Regions from separate parts of the Roseateles sp. GW821-FHT03B02 genome, predicted to be linked through region 3. Evidence: predicted binding sites of a transcription regulator. Region 3 holds the regulator's gene; each other region holds the start of a gene.
What was found. The regulator sigma-54, encoded in region 3, starts transcription at its own class of promoters, with help from an activator protein. The targets are predictions, from matches to a motif close to TGGCANGNAANCTGCTTT.

Region 1: the regulator sigma-54 is predicted to act here: its motif matches at 4,692-4,709, upstream of glnA (type I glutamate--ammonia ligase).
Region 2: the regulator sigma-54 is predicted to act here: its motif matches at 2,008-2,025, upstream of AC07VX_RS23690 (pilin).

What each region holds. Positions count from the first base shown of each region.
Region 1 is NZ_JBWKUV010000008.1:33,282-39,805, reverse strand. Features, by position in the region: gene ntrC (nitrogen regulation protein NR(I)) at 1-1,437, opposite strand, end outside; gene glnL (nitrogen regulation protein NR(II)) at 1,472-2,569, opposite strand; gene AC07VX_RS19900 (hypothetical protein) at 2,605-3,099, opposite strand; gene glnA (type I glutamate--ammonia ligase) at 3,199-4,614, opposite strand; gene AC07VX_RS19890 (competence/damage-inducible protein A) at 4,779-5,570, opposite strand; gene AC07VX_RS19885 (EI24 domain-containing protein) at 5,577-6,410, opposite strand; gene AC07VX_RS19880 (sterol desaturase family protein) at 6,410-6,524, opposite strand, start outside.
Region 2 is NZ_JBWKUV010000010.1:190,982-197,505, forward strand. Features, by position in the region: gene AC07VX_RS23675 (Stp1/IreP family PP2C-type Ser/Thr phosphatase) at 1-80, shown strand, start outside; gene AC07VX_RS23680 (FHA domain-containing protein) at 118-771, shown strand; gene AC07VX_RS23685 (MBL fold metallo-hydrolase) at 1,047-1,832, shown strand; gene AC07VX_RS23690 (pilin) at 2,071-2,526, shown strand; gene AC07VX_RS23695 (pilin) at 2,674-3,129, shown strand; gene AC07VX_RS23700 (hypothetical protein) at 3,241-5,124, shown strand; gene AC07VX_RS23705 (GtrA family protein) at 5,121-5,579, shown strand; gene AC07VX_RS23710 (NAD(P)/FAD-dependent oxidoreductase) at 5,576-6,524, shown strand, end outside.
Region 3 is NZ_JBWKUV010000001.1:1,020,328-1,026,851, forward strand. Features, by position in the region: gene lptA (lipopolysaccharide transport periplasmic protein LptA) at 1-367, shown strand, start outside; gene lptB (LPS export ABC transporter ATP-binding protein) at 367-1,143, shown strand; gene AC07VX_RS04535 (RNA polymerase factor sigma-54) at 1,158-2,657, shown strand; gene AC07VX_RS04540 (AraC family transcriptional regulator) at 2,664-3,497, opposite strand; gene AC07VX_RS04545 (alpha/beta fold hydrolase) at 3,608-4,537, shown strand; gene AC07VX_RS04550 (alpha/beta hydrolase) at 4,572-5,393, opposite strand; gene AC07VX_RS04555 (THUMP domain-containing class I SAM-dependent RNA methyltransferase) at 5,506-6,524, shown strand, end outside.

The DNA.
Region 1 (6,524 bases), on a different contig from region 3:
GATGGTGTTGCGGCCGATGCCGAGCTTCTGCGCCGCCTCGATGCGGCGGCCGCGCGTGATGTCGAGCGCCGTCAGTATGAGCTGGGCCTCGAAGCGCTTGGTCAGCGCGTCCCAGACCTCTGGGTCACCCGCCAGCAGCCGGGCGCGCGCGTCGGCGGCCATGTCGGCCAGCCAGCCTTCACCGCTGCTGGTGCTTGCCGGCGCGGCGGCCGGCATGGGCGCCGCGGCGCTGGGCTGGACCGGCGCCGGGCCGGTCATCGCCGTCGTGGAGGGCGCGGGCACATAGCCTGGCTGCAACTCGTCGGGCAGGTCCTTGGGCTCGACGACCTGGCTGGGTGCCATGACGCTGAGCCAGTGGCAGATGTTCTCCAGCTGTCGCACATTGCCGGGGAACTCGAAGTTGGTGAGCACGGCCAGCGCCGCATCGCTCAGACGCTTGGGCTCGACGCCAAGTTCGGTAGCGCTGCGCTGCAGGAAGTGGCGGGCCAGGGCCGGCACGTCCTCCTTGCGCTCGCGCAGCGGGGGCAGGCGCAGGCGGATGACGTTGAGGCGGTGGAACAAGTCCTCGCGGAACACGCCCTGGCGCACGCGCTCTTCCAGGTTCTGGTGCGTGGCCGCGATGACGCGCACATTGCTGCGCAGCGGGCTGTGGCCGCCGACGCGGTAGAACTGGCCGTCGGAGAGTACGCGCAGCAGCCGTGTCTGCAACTCGAAGGGCATGTCGCCGATCTCGTCGAGGAAGAGCGTGCCGCCGTCGGCCTGCTCGAAGCGGCCGCGCCGCGAGGCCTGGGCGCCGGTGAAGGCGCCGCGCTCGTGGCCGAAGAGCTCACTCTCCAGCAGGTCCTTCGGGATCGCCGCGGTGTTGATGGCAACGAACGGGCCCTCGCCGCGCGGGCTGTGCTTGTGCAGGGCGCGGGCGACCAGTTCCTTGCCCGAGCCGCTCTCGCCGGTGATCATCACCGTGACGTTGCTCTGAGAGAGGCGGCCGATGGCGCGGAACACGTCCTGCATGGCCGGTGCCTGGCCCAGCATCTCGGGCACCTGTGCGGCGGCCTCCTGTTCGCCGGCCTCGCGCTGGCTCTCCTCCTGTGCGCGGCGGATCAGCTCCACGGCGCGCGGCAGGTCGAAGGGCTTGGGCAGGTACTCGAAGGCCCCGCCCTGGAAGGCCGACACGGCGCTGTCCAGGTCGGAGTAGGCCGTCATGATGATGACCGGCAGCGCCGGCAGCTTGGCCTTGACCTTGGCGAGCAGTTCCAGCCCCGACCCGCCCGGCATGCGGATGTCGGAGACCAGCACTTGCGGTGAATCGTCGTCGAGCGCGGCAAGCATGTCGCGCGCATTGCTAAAAGACCGCACCGGCAGGCCTTCGCGCGCCAGCGCCTTCTCGAGCACGAAGCGGATCGAGTGGTCGTCGTCAACAACCCAGATGGATTTCATGCGGTTCCTCAGCCGCGCCCCTCGTCTTGTGGACTCAGGGCAACGGCAGCGTGATTCGGAAATTCGTCAGGCCCGGCTCGCTCTCGCAGTCGATCATGCCCTGGTGCTGTTGGGCGATCGTCTGCGCAAGCGTGAGTCCGAGGCCCGAGCCGCCCTCCCGCCCTGAGACCAGGGGAAAGAAGATGCGATCTCGGATCTCGGCAGGGACGCCGGGACCGTTGTCCTCGATATGCAATTCCAGTGCCAAGCGCCAGCGCTGCTTACCAATCGTCACCTGGCGAGCGACACGTGTGCGCAGCACGATCTGGGCGTCGCCAGCCGCGATGCGCGAACTCAGCACTTGAGCGGCGTTCTGCACGATGTTCAACACCATCTGGATGAGCTGTTCGCGGTCGCCGCGGAAGTCCGGCAGCGAGGTGTCGTAGTCGCGCTGGATGACCAGGCCCTTGGGGTGCTCGATGAGCACCAGCGCGCGCACCCGCTCGCAGATCTCGTGGATGTTGACGTCGCCGACCACCTGGGCCTTGCGGTGCGGCGCCAGCAGCCGGTCGACCAGGCTCTGCAGGCGGTCGACCTCGTGCACGATGACCTGGGTGTATTCGGTCAGCTCGGGGTTGCCGTCCTGCAACTCCAGCGCGAGCAGCTGGGCCGCGCCGCGGATGCCCCCCAGCGGGTTCTTGATCTCGTGGGCCAGGTTGCGCGTGAGCTCCTTGGTGGCCTGGACCTGGTCGAGGCTTCGCTCGTCGCGGTCCTGGCGGGCCTGCTGGGCGATCTCGATGAGCTCCACCAGCACGCGAGGCTCGCCGTCGTCGCCGGCGTCCATCTGCGACACGATGACGTGCACGGGCAGGCCGTCCTCGTGCGCCCAGGAGCCGCGGCGCAGCAGCGCGTCGAAACGGCTGCTGGAGTAATGGTTGGCGGCCACGCCAGCCAGGGTCTCGGTCAGGCGCTGCGCATCGTCGAACCAGTCGGGCAGCGGGGCTCTCTGCACCGTGCGGCGCGACAGCCGCATGATGTTCTCGAAGGCGGCGTTGGCGAACAGGCATTCGCCGTCGGCGCTGGCGACGATGACCATGGTCGCCAGCAAGTCCAGGCCGGCGAACTCGGCCGGCAGCAAAGAAGTGTCAGTCATGGCGCTGGGAAAAACCTCCCGCGGCGCCGGAGGCCTCAGGAGGGAAGCTTTGCGATCTCGCGTTTGAGCGCCTGCACATCGGCCTCGTAGCGGGCGATGTTGTCCTTGAGCTCGGCCATGCGGTCCAGGTACTTCTGGTAGTTGCGCTCGTCGCCGCGACGCTCGCCCTGGCCGTTGTTGAATTCCTTCTGCGCACTGGCCAGGCGGTCCTCGGCCTGGCGCAGTTCGGTCTGCAGCACGCGGCGGCGCTCGTCGTCGCGCACCCGCTGCTGGCCGGCATCGACGCGGTTGTCACCACTGCGCGAGCCTTCGGCGGCAGGTGCGGCCGCCGCGCCGGGGCGCGGCTTGGGCGACTGCAGCACGGTGATGGGCGTGCCCTCGATCGTGCGGCAGCCCTTCTCGGCGGCCTCCTTGGCGGAGAGCGCGTCGGTGTAGAGCACCGGTGGGCCGGGGCAGCGGTAGACGGTGCCCTGGGCCTGCGCGCCCAGGCTGGCCAGGACAAGCAAAGGTGCCAGCAGTCGATTCAGCATGGCGGGATTGTGGCTCAGCGCAACCAACAAAAAAGGGGCCGCGCCAGCGGCCCCCTTCCATGGGGATGACACAGGCAGCGTGCTTGCTGCCCATGACCATCACAGCGCGTAGTACATGTCGAATTCGACCGGGTGCGTGGCCATGCGGAAGCGGGTCACTTCCTGCATCTTCAGGTCGATGTAGGCGTCGATGTAGCTGTCGGTGAACACGCCGCCCTTGGTCAGGAAGGCGCGGTCCTTGTCCAGATACTCCAGGGCCTGGTCGAGGCTGTGGCAGACGGTCGGGATCTTCGCGTCTTCCTCGGGCGGCAGGTGGTACAGGTCCTTGGTGGCGGCTTCGCCCGGGTGGATCTTGTTCTCCACGCCGTCCAGGCCGGCCATCAGCAGCGCGCTGAAGGCCAGGTAGGGGTTAGCGGAAGGATCCGGGAAGCGCGCTTCGATGCGGCGGCCCTTGGGGTTGCTGACGTAGGGGATGCGGATCGAGGCCGAGCGGTTCTTGGCCGAGTAAGCCAGCTTGACCGGGGCTTCGAAGCCGGGAACCAGGCGCTTGTAGCTGTTGGTGCCGGGGTTGGTGATGGCGTTCAGCGCGCGGGCGTGCTTGATGATGCCGCCGATGTAGTACAGCGCGAATTCGCTCAGGCCAGCGTAGCCGTCACCGGCGAACAGGTTCTTGCCGTCCTTCCAGACGGACTGGTGAACGTGCATGCCGCTGCCGTTGTCGCCCACCAGGGGCTTGGGCATGAACGTGGCCGTCTTGCCGTAGGCATGGGCGACGTTCACGATGATGTACTTCTGCAGTTGCAGCCAGTCGGCACGCTGGACCAGCGAGCTGAACTTGGTGCCGATTTCCATCTGGCCGGCGTTCGCCACTTCGTGGTGATGCACTTCGACCGGGATGCCCATCTGTTCGAGGATCAAGCACATCTCCGAGCGCATGTCCTGGCCGCTGTCGACCGGGGGCACAGGGAAGTAGCCGCCCTTGACGGTGGGACGGTAGCCGCTGTTGCCGTGCTCGTATTCCTTGGAGGAGTTCCAGGCACCTTCTTCGGACTCGATCTTGAAGAACGAGCCGGACATTTCGTTGCCCCAGCGCACGCTGTCGAAGATAAAGAACTCGGGTTCCGGGCCGAAGTAGGCGGTGTCGCCCAGGCCTGAGGCCTTCAGGTAGGCCTCGGCACGCTTGGCCAGCGAGCGGGGATCGCGCTCGTAGGCCTTGCCGTCGGCGGGGTCGACGACGTCGCAGGACAGGATCAGCGTCGGCTCTTCGAAGAAGGGGTCGATGTTGGCCGTGTTCGGGTCCGGCATCAGCAGCATGTCGGAGGCTTCGATGCCCTTCCAGCCGGCGATCGAGGAGCCGTCGAAGGCGTGACCCGAAGCGAACTTGTCTTCGTCAAAGTGGGAGACGGGCACGGTCGTGTGCTGCTCCTTGCCACGGGTATCGGTGAAGCGGAAGTCGACGAACTTGACTTCGTTCTCCTTCACCATGTTCATCACGTCGGCGACGGTCTTGGCCATCAAAAGCTCCTAGCGGGATCGGTCAGGGGTGGTTTGCCGCCGCCAGCACACGCGCGCCAGCGGCCACGGGGGAATTCAAAGCAGTTTGCATGCCAGATGCACCGACATGGGTTGCCCCCGGCGGTGCCGGGCATTATGTGACGGCGCCGATCAGGGTGCGAGAACTATCGCACCAGCTCAGTGCTGATCGATGCACCAAAATGGATCACGCCCTGTTTGAGGGCGTCATAGGCGGCAACAAGGCTGTCGGCCTCGCCTTTCACGCCCAGCTCGATGCACCGCCCCCATTGCGGGTGATCGACGCTCGGCAGGCTGAAGACCTTGATGCCGGGGAAGCCGGCTTCCACAGCCTCCATCAGAGGCGTCAGGCTGGCTTCCATCGCGCCCTGCACGATCAGCGAACGCTCGACGACGCCCAGCTTGCGGTGCAGTTGCGGATGGCGATCCAGCACCCAGGCCATCATCGGATGGGCCATGACGGGGAAGCCCGGCACGAAGTGAACCTTGCCGACGAAGAAACCGGGGATCTTGTTGAAGGGGTTGGGGATGATGCCCGCCCCTTCGGGGAAGACACCCATCTCGAAGCGGCGCAGGCTGTCGGGCTCATCCGCCGTCACGGTCCTGCCCTGCTCCGCGGCCATCTGCTGGATGCGCTGCCAGATCAGCTCGCGCGCCTCGGGGTGCAGGGCCAGCGGGCGGTCCAGCGCCGCGGCGGCGGCCTGGCGCGTGTGGTCGTCGGGCGTGGCGCCGATGCCGCCGCAGCTGACGACGAGGTCGCCGCTCTCGAAGGCCTCGCGCAGCTTGGCGCTCAGCAGTTCGCGGTCGTCGCCCAGGTACTGCGCCCAGGCCAGCTGCATGCCGCGCTCGGACAGCAGCTCGATGAACTTGGCCAGGTGCGAGTCCTGGCGTTTGCCGGACAGGATCTCGTCGCCGATGATGAAAAGCCCAACGCGCATCGGTGGTCAGCTCTCGATGAGGACGGCGGATTCGGCCACCGGTTCCGCGGCTCGCCAAGCCTGCAGCGCGGCCAGCGCGTAGTGCGCGAACCAGGCCGTGGAGAAGGCGAACACCAGGGTGTACAGCCAGATCGCCACCAGCACAACGAAGGGGGCGAAGATGACGCCGGTCACGCCGGAGACAGCCCAGATCAGCGACGGCACGGCACCGAGGTAGCCGCAGATGACACCCATCGTCAGCATCGGGATGCGATGCTCCTTCAGCAGCACGCGGCGCTCGTCGGCCGAGGCATGTTCGGCCAGCACGTCGAAGCCGAACACGCGGTAGGTGAGCCAGCCCCAGATCAGCGGCGGCAGCACCATGACCAGCGGCGGGATCAGCCACAGCGGCATGGACAGCACGATGAGCACCAGGGCCAGCAGCGTGGCGCCCAGCGACGCCGCCGCGCTCTGCAGCAGCGTGCCTCCGCGCTTCTTCTCCAGCAGCGGAAAGCGTCGTTGCGCAACCAGGCCGACGATGGCCGGCGTCATGCACAGCGCGACGAGCAGCAGGCTCAGCAGCAGCACGACGGGCAGCACCGCCGCCAGCACGACCATGGCCGCCAGCGCACTGCGAAAGGCCTGCAGGCCCATCGCGTCCAGCCACTGCAGCAGGCTCTCGATGAGGCGCCAGCTCTCCAGCGTGGCGCGCACCGCGGCGATGGCGCCTTCCCAGAAGAAGAACATGAAGCCGAACACCAGCACGCCCGCGATGGCCAGCGGCAGCAGCGACAGCGCGATGACACGCGGGTGCAGGCAGTAGGCGGCGGCGCGCCAGAAGGAATCGACGAGGCCTTGCATCAGGCGGGCTTCCGCAACGAGGTGGCCAGCCGCGTCAGCCCCAGCCATTGCTGGCGCCAGAAACCTCGTCCATAGTCGCGGCCGCCTTCCTCGGGAAGTTGGTCGCGCACGCCG
Region 2 (6,524 bases), on a different contig from region 3:
GCGCCGAGGGCCGCCAACGTACTGAAGGACGAGGCTGGTGGCCTTTCGGTCGACGTGGCGGCAAGGACTCCGTTGCCTGAAGAGTCGCGGCAAGCACAACAGAACTTGAGGTCATACATGGGCAAACTGGTGGTGTCGCTCGACGGCGTGGTGATCAAGGAAGTCCAGATCACCAAGGACAAGACCACGCTCGGTCGGCGTCCGTACAACGACATCGTCATCGACAACCTCGCGGTGTCGGGCGAACACGCCGTGCTGCAGATGGTCGGCGCCGACGTCTTCATCGAAGACCTCAACTCCACCAACGGCACCTACATCAACGGCAAGGCGATCAAGAAGCAGTTGCTGGCCGACAACGACACCGTCGAGATCGGCAAGTACAAGATCAAGTTCCTGCTGAACGACGGTGGCGACTACGAGAAGACGATGATCCTCAAGCCCGGGGCCGGCGCACCGCCCAACCTGGGCCTCACCTCGTCCTTCGGCTCGCTGGGCAACGGCACCGTCATCGGCCCGGCCTCCATCAAGGTACTGACCGGCGCAGCCGCCGGCCGCGAGGTGGCGCTGACCAAGGTCGTCACGACGCTGGGCAAGCCCGGCGTGCAGGTCGCCTCCATCACCAAGCGCCCCACCGGCTACGTCTTCGCCCATGTCGAGGGCGCCCAGCGCCCCAGCGTCAACGGCATCCCGCTGACGGGCGAATCGATTGCATTGCGCACCGGCGACCTGATCGAGCTGGCCGGCACGCAGATGCAGTTCATCCAGGGGTAACGAACCTCCCCCTGCGGCATTCGGCAGGAACAGGGAGTCCTCAGCGCTCCTGATGTCCGGCTCCAGCCCTCTCAAGGGGCTATGCCGGCCGCCCGGCAGAGCTGGATCGGCGGGAGTTGCCGGAGGGAGCAGCCGGCTTAGCGGCTGCTGTGACATCCTCACGGAGCGGATGCCCCCAAGTCGGTAATCCGACCGTCATACGGCGCCGGGGGCTGCGTACATTCTTGGCTCTGCCTCGCCCGACGCGCGGCACCTCAATCCGAGCCACGCACCGCATGAACATCCGCGTCCTGGGCTGCTCCGGCGCCATTGCCGCCGGCTACAAGACCACCGCCTTCCTGCTCGACGACGATGTCCTCATCGACGCCGGCACCGGCGTGGGCGACCTGCCGCTGGATGCCCTGGCGGCCATCGACCACATCCTGCTCAGCCACTCCCACCTGGACCACGTGCTGGGCATCCCGCTGCTGGCCGACGCCGTGCTGCGCCTGCGCGTCGCGGCCGGCCGCCCCCCCATCCAGGTCCATGCGCTGCCCGAGACGCTGCAGGCGCTGCGCCAGCATGTCTTCAACGGCGTGATCTGGCCCGACTTCACCGCGCTGCCGACGGCCAAGGCCCCGGTGCTGTCCCTGCATGCCTTCCAGATCGGCGAGCGCCTGAACCTCGGCGGCCGCGCCATCGAGGTGCTGCCGGCGGTGCACACCGTCCCTGCCGTCGGCTTCGCCGTGGACGCCGGCCCTGCCGGCGGCCATGCCCACTGGGTCTTCACCGGCGACACCGGCCCCAACCCGGCCCTGTGGCGCCGGCTGGCCGACCTGCGCCTGTCCCACCTCGTCATCGAGACCGCCTTCAGCGACGACGAGGCCGAGGTCGCACATGTCAGCCAGCACCTCTGCCCAAGTGAGCTGGGCCATGAACTGACCCAGCTGGCCGGCAGCGTCGATGTGCGCATCACCCACATCAAGCCGGGCGAGGTCGAGGCCGTCATGCAGGGCGTGCAGGCCCTGAACAGCCCGCATCGCATCAGCGCGCTGCAGGCGGGGCAGGAGATGCGGCTCTGAGTCCGCCCACCCCGTCGCCGGCGCCTTCGAGGCGCCTTTTTTACGCCTGACGTTTCTCGGCCCGACGAGCCGTCATGACAGAACCTGTCAGCCCAAAGTGACGTTTTTTGTCAGCCGACGCCATCTGGAATCCCGATTCGTGTGCTTTTGCACGGGCCGACCGTGCTCGGAGGGCTGGCACGCCCCCTGCATTCAGGGGGTGAGCCCTCCTCCCACTCACTTTCGCCGGAGCAATGACATGAACCTGAAAGCACGCGCCCAACAAGGCTTCACCCTGATCGAACTGATGATCGTCGTGGCCATCATCGGCATCCTGGCTGCGGTCGCGATCCCGCAGTACAAGGACTACACCGCCAAGGCCAAGGCCGGCAACGCCATCGTCGCCATCGACTCCTTCAAGAACGCCGTGGCCCTGTGCGGCCAGGAAGAAGGCGCGCTGACCAACTGCAACCAGGCCGGCATCCTGAGCGCCGCCACCTTCACCCCGACCAACGAAGTCGCCTCCGCCACCATCACCGGCTCCGGCGTCATCACGCTGACCTTCGCCGCCGCTTCCAAGGTCGGTAACGACCTGGGTGGCAAGACGATCACCTTCACGCCCACGCTCGGCAACTCCGCCGTCAACTGGACGATTGTGACCAACGTCACCGCCCCGGTGCTGAAGCAGGCCATCGAGAAGAACTCGTACTCCTGATCGGCTGACCGCCCGATGGACAGGGGCCCTGGCCCCTGTTTTTTTAGGCTGTGGTGCGTACGGGCCAACTGAGCGCAAAAAGCTGGCACGGCACCTGCATCCACCAAGTTCGTCTTCACTTCCATTCACTCTTGCTGGAGTCCTGATATGAATCTCAAAGCACGCGCCCAACAAGGCTTCACCCTGATCGAACTGATGATCGTCGTGGCCATCATCGGCATCCTGGCTGCGGTCGCGATCCCGCAGTACAAGGACTACACCGCCAAGGCCAAGGTCGGCAACGCCATCGTTGCCATCGACTCCTTCAAGAACGCCGTGGCCCTGTGCGGCCAGGAAGAAGGCGCGCTGACCAACTGCAACCAGGCCGGCATCCTGAGCGCCGCCACCTTCACCCCGACCAACGAAGTCGCCTCCGCCACCATCACCAGCACCGGCATCATCACGCTGACCTTCGCCGCTGCTTCCAAGGTCGGTAACGACCTGGGCGGCCAGACGGTCACCTTCACGCCCACGCTCGGCAACTCCGCCGTCAACTGGACGATCTCCACCAGCGTCACCGCGCCGGTGCTGAAGCAGGCCATCGAGAAGAACTCCTACTCTTGATCTGCAAGCGCTGACCGCAAAACAGGGGCTTCGGCCCCTGTTTTTCTTGGCCGTCGGCACGCGACAGAGGGCCGCCGTCACGCAGAATTCGTTCCCTTGTCCTCCCCCGCAATGCAACGAATCCCGAGACCACCTGCGCTGGTGGTCGGTCTGGTCGGCTCGGCCCTGTACCTGCTCGCCCGCGGCTATGAAGGCCTGCAGCACGACGGCATCCTCTACAGCGGCCAGGCCCTCGTGCGCGGCCGCGTGCCGGTCCTGCGGGCCGACCCCTTCTTCAGCGGCGGCTCCCAGGACGCCTTCTCGCTGTACTCCGTCCTCATCGCCCCGCTCTACGAACTGTGGGGGCTGAACGCGACCCACCAGGCCCTGCTCCTGCTCGGGCTGGCCGGCACGGCGCTTGCCGTGCTCGCCCTGCTGCGCAGCCTCGGTCTGCGGACCTGGGCGCCCTGGGGCCTGCTGGCCGTGGCCGTGCTGTCGCCGCTGTACGGCGGCATGCGCATCTTCAGTTACACCGAGCCCTTCCTCACCGCGCGCAGCCTGGCCGAGCCCCTCGTGCTCGTCAGCCTGATGGTCGGCGTGCAGGGCCGCCTGGGGCTGGCCCTGGCCCTGCAGATCCTGGCCCTGGCCCTGCACCCGCTGATGACCCTGCCCGCGATCGCCATGACCTGGATGCTCGCCGTCGGCGAGAACAGACGCTGGTTGTGGGCCCTGGCGCTGCTGCCCGCGCTGCTGCTGCCGGCGGCCTGGGGCGTGCCGCCGATGGACCGGCTGCTGCAGTTCTACGACCCGTCCTGGTGGTCGCTCGTCGCGGGCGTCAACCGCCAGGTCCTGCTGACCAACTGGGACTTGCGCGACTGGTGGAGCGTGCTGGCCGACGCCGGCGTGCTGGCCTGCGCGATGGCCTTGTTCGCACCGGGCGAGCGGCGCCGGCGCTTCGTCGCGGCCGTGCTGGCGAGCACCGCCCTGCTGCTCATGCTGAGCTGCGTCGGCACGGTGCTGCTGCACAGCGTGCTGGTCACGCAGATACAGCCCTGGCGAGTGCTGTGGCTGACCCATCTGCTGGCCGTCGCGCTGGCCCCCTTCGTGCTGTGGAAGTTCTGGCAGCGCCAGGGGATGTGGCGTCTGACGGCGGCCTTCATCGTGCTGGCGCTGCTGGACGCCCAGTCCAGCCCCGGCTACGGCGGCCCGCTGTTGCTGGGCGGGCTGCTCAGCGCGACCCTGGCGTGGCGCGGCGTGACGGTGTCGCGAGCCGTGCTCCACCTGCTGCTCGGCCTGTGCCTGCTAGCCATCCTCGGCTACAGCGGGGCACACCTGGCACTGCAGTTGCAGCGCATCGCGTGGCTGCAGCCCCACGCCGGCCTCGTGTCGCGCGCGGCGCGCGTGGCCACCGAGCCCCTGCTCGCCGTCGCCATGGCCGCGTTGCTATGGGTCTTGGCCTCACGCGGCGCCTGGGCCCGGCGCACGGCCCTGGCGGCCGGCGGGCTCGGCCTGTGCCTGGCGGTCGCGGCCTGGGATCGCCGGGACGAGTTCTCGACGCTCGTCGAAGCCTCGCCGCCCCGCCCGCCGTTCACCGCCCTCATCCCCACGGCCGCGACGGTGTACTGGCCGGACAACCTCGGCGCGGTCTGGGCCCTGCTGGGCCGCGCCAGCCACTTCTCGCGGCTGCAGAGCGCAGGCATGCTGTTCAGCCGCACGACGGCCCAGACCCTCGCCCCGCTGCGCCAGGCCTACCGGCACATCGACGAGGCCCGCGAGCAGTGCGAGATGGGCGCAGCCCTGGGTGGAGCCCGGGAGGCCCTGGCCGCCTGCGCCACGCCGCGCATGGAGCTGATCGCCGAGCTCTGCGGACAGGCCGTGCACCCGGACTTCATGGTCTTCGGCACGCCCCTGCCCGTACCGCCCCTGTCCGTCCTGACGACGGGGGCGTCGCGCTTCTCCCTCTACGCTTGCCGGCAGTTCCAGCCGCCCGCCGCCACCGGGAACGCCGCGCCATGACGCCGCTCACCGCCTCCGCCACGCCCTCCCCCGCCGGCCGCCCACCGCTGCCGGCGCGGCTGCTTGCGGTCTGGCGCGAGGGCTGGCGATACGGTGTCACCAGTGCCGTGGCGCTGGCGGCCGACACCGCCGCCTATGCCCTGGCCTACCGGTCCGGGGCACCGCTGGCCATCGCCATTGCCCTCGGTTTCGCCGTCGGCCTGACGGTCGCCTATGCGGGCAGCGTGATCTGGGTCTTCCACCAGCACCGCCTGCGCGACCGCCGCGCAGAATTCGCTGCCTTCGCCCTGATCGGCCTGCTGGGCCTGCTGCTGACACAGGCCAGCCTCTGGTGGCTGGTGAGCCGGCACCAGTGGTCGCCCGTGCCGGCCAAGCTGCTGACCGCCGTGGGCGTTTTCGCCTTCAACTTCACGCTGCGCAAGCTGCTGCTGTTCTCGCGCCCGATGCCCCGATGACCACCACCTCCCCTTCCGCCCTGATCATCGGCGCCGGCCCCGCCGGCCTCACCGCCGGCCTGGAGCTGCTGCGCGCGGGCTACCCGCAGGTGACGATCCTGGAGGCCACCGACGCCATCGGCGGCATCTCCAAGACGGTCAACTACAAGGGCAACCGCATCGACATCGGCGGCCACCGCTTCTTCTCCAAGTCCGACTGGGTCATGGACTGGTGGCGCGGCGTGCTGCCGGTCGCCAGGCCCGCGGGCGGCAGCAGCGACACTCGCCTGGCCTACCAGGGCCAGCAGCGCCTGCTCGGCAGCCACGCGGCCACGGCCAGCGAGGCGGACGACGAGGTGATGCTGATCCGCAGCCGCCAGTCGCGCATCTATTTCGGCGGCAACTTCTTCGACTACCCGCTCAAGCCCGGCCTGGACCTGGTGCGCAACATGGGCCTCGCGCGCTGCCTGCAGTTCGCCGGCAGCTACATGGCCGCCGCGGCCCGGCCCATCAAGCCCGAGCAGACGTTGGAAGATTTCTTCATCAACCGCTTCGGCCGCCAGCTCTATCTGCAGTTCTTCAAGGACTACACCGAGAAGGTCTGGGGCGTGCCCTGCCGCGACATCAGCGCCGACTGGGGCGCGCAGCGCATCAAGAGCCTGTCCATCGGCAGCGCCGCGAAGCAGGCGCTGAAGAAGATCGTCACCGGCAGCACCGACACCCAGCACACCTCGCTGATTGAGAGCTTCCTCTACCCCAAGTACGGCCCCGGCCAGATGTGGGAAACCGCGGCGCGCGAGTTCGAGCGCCTGGGCGGGCAGCTGCTGCGCGGCCTGAGCGTGGACGAGATCCACCGCGAGGACCGGCGCGTGACGCGCGTGCTGGCACGCGACGAGGTCGGCCAGCGGCTGGCCTTCGACGCCGGCGCCGTCGTCTCGACCATGCCCATCCGCGAGCTCGCCCAGG
Region 3 (6,524 bases):
CATGGCCGGCCAGCCGGTCAGCTTCCGCCAGGCGCGCGACGTGCCCGGCGAGGCCATCGACGGGGTCGCCGACCAGCTCGAATACGACACCAAGAGCGAGACCGTGCGCTTCATCGGCAACGCCACCGTGCGCCGCCTGCGCGGCACGGCCGTGGCCGAGGAAGTGACGGGTGCCGTCATCGTCTACGACAGCCGCACCGAGGTCTTCACGCTGGAGGGCGGCAGCGCCTCGCCCAACCCCAACGGCCGCACCCGCATCGTCATGATGCCGCGCGTGCAGCCGGGCGATGAGGCGGCCTCCGCGCCGGCCGCCGCGCCCCTGCCGCTGAAGCCGTCGACGACGCTGCAGCCGGGCAAGCCTTCGTGATGGCCGACGCTTCCGTGAGCGCCCCGGCGGCCTGCGGCAGCCGCCTCGAAGCCGAGGGCCTGGCCAAGAGCTACGGCGTGCGCCGCGTCGTCAAGGACGTGCATGTGCGCGTGGACTGCGGCGAAGTCGTCGGCCTGCTCGGCCCCAACGGCGCCGGCAAGACGACGAGCTTCTACATGATCGTGGGCCTGGTGCGCTCGGACGCCGGCGTCATCCGCATCGACGGCGCCGAGGTGCAGCGCCTGCCCATCCACTCGCGCGCCCGCCTGGGCCTGAGCTATCTGCCGCAGGAAGCCTCCATCTTCCGCAAGCTGACCGTCGAGCAGAACATCCGCGCCGTGCTGGAGCTGCAGCAGGACGACGACGGCCGCAGCCTCTCGAAGGGACGCATCGACGAGCTGCTGAACGGCCTGCTGCACGACCTCTCCATCGAGGGCCTGCGCGACAGTCCTGCGCCTGCGCTGTCCGGCGGCGAGCGCCGCCGCGTGGAGATCGCCCGGGCCCTGGCCACGCAGCCGCGCTTCATCCTGCTGGACGAGCCCTTCGCCGGCGTCGACCCCATCGCGGTGCTGGAGATCCAGCGCATCATCGGCTTCCTGAAGAGCCGCGGCATCGGCGTGCTGATCACGGACCACAACGTCCGCGAGACGCTGGGCATCTGCGACCGCGCCTACATCATCAGCGAGGGCGCCGTGCTGGCCGAAGGCACGCCGGACGAGATCGTGGCCAACGCGGACGTGCGCAAGGTCTATCTCGGCGAACACTTCCGGATGTAGCGGAAGCCGGCGCGATGAAACAGACGCTCCAGGTTCGCCTGAGTCAGCATCTCGCGCTGACGCCCCAGCTGCAGCAATCCATCCGTCTGTTGCAGCTCTCCACGCTGGAGCTGCACCAGGAAGTCGAGCAGATGCTGGCGACCAACCCGTTGCTCGAAACGGAGGAGGAGTTCACCGTCAGCACCCCCGAGCTGGCCGCCAACGCGCCGGCCGAGGCCGGCAGCAACGACACCGCCACCGACGGCGGCGAGGCCGAGGCGCCGGAGCTCAGCGGCGAAGACTTCGGCGGCACGGAGCGCGAGGACTGGGAGAACGGCACCGAACGCGACGACTTCGACGGCATCCGTGAGCTGCCCGCCAGCAGCGGCAGCGGCAGCGGCAGCGGCGAGGACGACGGCGAGCGCGAGAGCCAGGAGTCGGCAGAAGCCACGCTGGCCGAGCACCTCGCCCAGCAACTGGCCGGCCACCACCTGTCGGCCGAGGACCGCGCCGTCATGCAGGTGCTCATCGAGTCGCTGAACGAGGACGGCTACCTCGAAGACACGCTGGAGGAGATCGCCGCCGCGTTCGCCGAGGACGACGAGGAGCGCGAGGAATTGCTGGACCGGCTGCGCTTCGCGCTGCACCTGCTGCAGAGCCTGGAGCCCGCCGGCATCGGTGCGCACGACCTGTCCGAGTGCCTGGCGCTGCAGCTGCGCGCCCAGCCCAAGAGTCCGGCCCAGGTCATCGCCATGCTGATCTGCAAGCGCCACCTGGAGCTGCTGGCCCGGCGCGACATGCGGCGGCTGATGGCCGAGACCGGCGCCGACGAGGCGCTGCTGCGCGAGGCGCAGGCGCTGATCACCCAGCTCGAACCCAAGCCCGGCCGGCGCTTCGCGCAGGGCGCGGCGGCGGCCATCGTGCCCGACGTCATCGTGCGCAAGGTGGGCCGCGAGTTCCGCGTCATGCTCAACCCCGAGGTGGCACCCAAGCTGCGCATCAACGAGCTCTACGCCAACGCGCTGCGCGCCACGCGCGGCGGCATCAGCAACTCGCCGCTGGGCGGCCAGCTGCAGGAGGCACGCTGGTTCATCAAGAACATCCAGCAGCGCTTTGACACCATCCTGCGCGTCAGCCAGGCCATCGTGGAGCGCCAGCGCGGCTTCTTCACGCATGGCGAGCTGGCCATGAAGCCGCTGGTGCTGCGCGAGATCGCCGACGAGCTGGGTCTGCACGAATCCACCATCTCGCGCGTGACGACGGCCAAGTACATGGCCACGAGCTGGGGCACCTTCGAGCTGAAGTATTTCTTCGGCTCGGGGCTGAGCACCGAGGCCGGCGGCGAGGCCTCCAGCACGGCGGTGCGTGCGCTCATCAAGCAGTTCGTCGCGGCCGAGGACATCAAGAAGCCGTTGTCCGACAGCGCGCTTGCGGCCATGCTGGAAGAGCAAGGCATCCAGTGCGCGCGGCGCACGGTGGCCAAGTACCGCGAGGCGATGAAGATCGCGCCGGCGAATCTGCGCAAGGCGCTGTAGGGCGCCTCAAGCCAGGACCACCTCCGCCTTGCGCCATTCCCGCGGCGACAGCCCCGTGTGCGCACGGAAGGCGCGCGACAGCGCAGCCTCGCCGCCATAGCCCACCTCCGCGGCGATGTGCTTGAGCGCCCGCCCCTCGCGCAGCGCCTTCTGCGCCAGGCCGATGCGCCAGCGCTGCAGGTAGACGCCGGGCGTGCAGCCCACCACGTCGCGAAAGCTGTTGGCGAACACCGTGCGCGACATGCCTGCCGCCGCCGCCAGTTCCTCCAGCGGCCAGTCACGCCGAGGCGCATCGTGCATCGCCACAAGCGCGCCGCGCAGCTTGGGATGGGACAGCCCGGCCAGCATGCCCGATTCGACCCGCCCCTGGGCCATCAGCTCGCGGATGACCCAGATCATCAGCACCTCGAACAGCCGGTTCAGCATCAGCTGGCGCCCGCAGTGGGTGGCCTCGGCCTCGGCGAACAGCTGGGCCAGCACCGGCCCGCAGCTGGGCACCGTGGACAGGGGCAGGCAGATCCAGGCCGGCAGCGCCGCCGCGATGGGATGGCTGGCGCCGCCCTCGAACGCCATGTGGGCGCACAGGAACTGCGCGCCGCAGCTCGGGTCCGTCACGAAGCGGTGCGACAGCGGACGCGGGTAGAGCAGCAGGCTGGGCTCCGCGATGCGCAGCGGCTCGGCGCTGCCATGGTGGACCTCGACGCCACCCTCGCGGATCAGATGCAGCTGACCACGCCCCGCCTGGGGCTCCAGACTGTTGACACCGCACAGCGGGCCAACCTGGAAGGTTTCGGCCCGCACGGCGAAGTGAGCAAAGAGAGCGGCAAGTCGATCGGCCACGATCAGTACGGATTGCAAAGTTAAACGTACTTTACGGCATATCAGGTACGGGGCAGGCCGGCACAGTTCGTCCTGTCGCAAGACAGCCCCGTCACCCCAGGAGTTCCAACATGAACGCTCTCGCCCGCATCGCCCTCGCCGCAGCCATCGCCCTCGGGGGCATGGCCGTCCAGACCACGGCCTCGGCCGCCCCGGCCGCCGTCGTCGCCAGCCCCTTCGTCGCCGCCAGCGACGGCACGCCGCTGTACGTGAAGGACTGGGGCCCCAAGGACGGCCCGGTCGTCGTCTTCAGCCATGGCTGGCCGCTGAACGCGGACAGTTGGGAGTCGCAGATGCAGTTCCTGGCCGAGCGCGGCTACCGCGTCATCGCCCATGACCGCCGCGGCCACGGTCGCTCGGGCCAGCCCTGGACCGGCAACAACATGGATCAGTACGCCGACGACCTCGGCGCCGTGCTGGCGGCGCTGGACGTGAAGCACGCCACTCTCGTGGGCTTCTCCACCGGCGGCGGCGAGGTGGCCCGCTACATCGGCCGGCACGGCACGGCACGGGTTGCCAAGGTCGTGCTGGTGAGTGCCGTGACGCCCATCATGGGCCAGACGCCCACCCACCCCGAGGGCGTGCCCGCGGCCGTCTTCGACGGCCTGCGCAAGGCGTCGCTCGACAACCGCGCGCAGCTCTACAAGGACATCGCCAGCGGCCCCTTCTTCGGCTTCAACCGCCCGGGTGCCAAGCCCTCCAGCGGCCTCGTGGACAGCTTCTTCGCCCAGGGCATGCAGGCCGGCGCCAAGGCGACCTACGACAGCATCGACGCCTTCTTCCATTCGGACTTCCGTGACGACCTGAAGAAGTTCAACGTGCCGACGCTGGTCATCCACGGCGCCGATGACCAGGTCGTCCCCATCGAGACCACCGGCCGCGCCACGGCCAGGCTGGTCAAGGGTGCGCGCCTGATCGAGTACGCCGGCGGCCCGCACGGCATCACCGACACGCACAAGGACCGCCTCAACCAGGACCTGCTGGACTTCGTGCGCCAGTAAGCGCGTGGAGGCCGCCGGCTGCTGCCGGCGGCCCTCAGTCCGTCGATGGGCCCTTCTCCGGTGCCAGCGGCTCGAAGACAAAGCGCATGCCGCGCGAGTAGCTCTCGGCCTTGGTGCCGGCATGCCGCTCACCATCGATGGTGCGGTTCTGGAACACGAGCTCCGGATGTTTCAACTCCGGCAGCAGCGCCTGGTAACGCCTGATGCCGGCCAGGAAGCCGGGCCACTCGTATTCGGCCCCCGTCACATAAAGCCGCGCCTTGATGGGCTTGCCGGTGGCGGCATAGGCCCTGGCTTGGCCGATGATCCAGTCGCCGCCCACCACCACGGCCGGGCTGGCGGCGATGTAGCCCCTGAACAGCTCGGGCCTGGCATACATCGCATGCAGTGTGAACAGCCCGCCCAGCGAGCTGCCGGCGAGGTAGCGCTGCGCCGGGTCGGCGCGGTAGTCGCGCTCCACCAGCGGGAAGATGTCCTTCTCCAGCGACGCGATGAACTTGTCGGCATGGCCGGTGCCAAACGCCAGCGGCGCCAGCTTCACCGGCGACAGCTCCCAGCCACGCAGCTCGCCGTAGTCCAGGTTGTCACCCGCATAGCCCAGGCCCACGATGATGAACTCGGGCACGACCTTGTCGTAGTTCAGGTTGTTGTACGACGCGACGACGGTGGCGAAGTCCCAATACCCGTCGGTCACGTACAGCACCGGGTAGCGCCGCTTGGGCTCCTTGGCGAACGATCCCGGCAGGTGGATGTGCAGCTGGTAGGTGCGGCCATCGGCGTTCCTGGGCAGCGCGCGCAGCTGGGTGCTGGGTGCTGGGAATCGTGTGCGCAGGATAGGCCGGCACGGAGTCGGCAGCCTGCGCCTGCAGGGCGCCGAACAGGAAGGCCAGGGTCAGGACGATTCGCTTCATGGCTCGCACAGGTCTTGGACAACGCTGTCCAGTGTAGGGCCGGCGACAATCACGCCCGTGAGCCTGCCCAACAAGTTATCCCTCTTCGTGTCCTGCCCCGGTGGCGTCGAACCGCTGCTGGAGGAGGAGCTCAAGCGCTTCCTGCCGCCCGGCGTGCGCAGCAAGGTCGAGGCCCTGCGCGGCGGCTGCGGCCTGCTCGGCACGGCCGAGGACGTCATGCGCATCAACCTCGAAAGCCGGCTGGCCCAGCGCGTGCTGGTCGAGATCATCGAAGGCCCATACCGCCACGAGGACGACCTCTACTCGCTGGCCCGTCGCGTCGACTGGCGCGACTGGCTGACGCCGAAGCACACGCTGCGCATCGACACCACGGCCCAGCGCTCGCCACTGAAGAGCCTGAACTTCGCCGCGCTGCGCATCAAGGACGCCATCTGCGACCAGCTGCGCGAACACACCGGCGAGCGCCCCAGCGTGGACACGCAGCGCCCCGACCTGCCCGTCGTGCTGCACGTGGGCCCCGAGCGCGCGGCCATCTACGTGGACACCTCGGGCGAGCCCCTCTTCAAGCGCGGCTGGCGCATCGACAAGGGCGACGCACCGCTGAAGGAGACGCTGGCCGCCGCGATGCTGGCCGCCGCCGGCTGGCGCGGCGACAGCGCGCTGCACGACCCCTGCTGCGGCTCCGGCACCATTCCCATCGAGGCCGCGCTGATCGCCTGCGACTCGGCGCCCGGCCTGCAGCGCCGCTTCGCCTTCGAGCACCAGCTGCCGTTCTCCACCGGCGCCATGAAGCAGGCCTGGGGCGAGATGGCCCAGGCCGCCCGCGCGCGCATCCACCCGCCCGCCGTGCCCATTTACGCCAGCGACGTGGCCTTCCGCATGGTCGACTTCGCGCGCCGCAATGCCGAGCGCGCGGGCGTGGCGCAATACATCCAGTTCAACGGCGGCGATGCGCTCGAACGCCCGGCACCGCAGCTGCCCGAGGGCATGGCCGGCGTCATCGTCATGAACCCGCCCTATGGAGAGCGCATCGAGGTGCGCGGCAAGGCGGCGATGTCGCGCGATGCCGGCGGCAG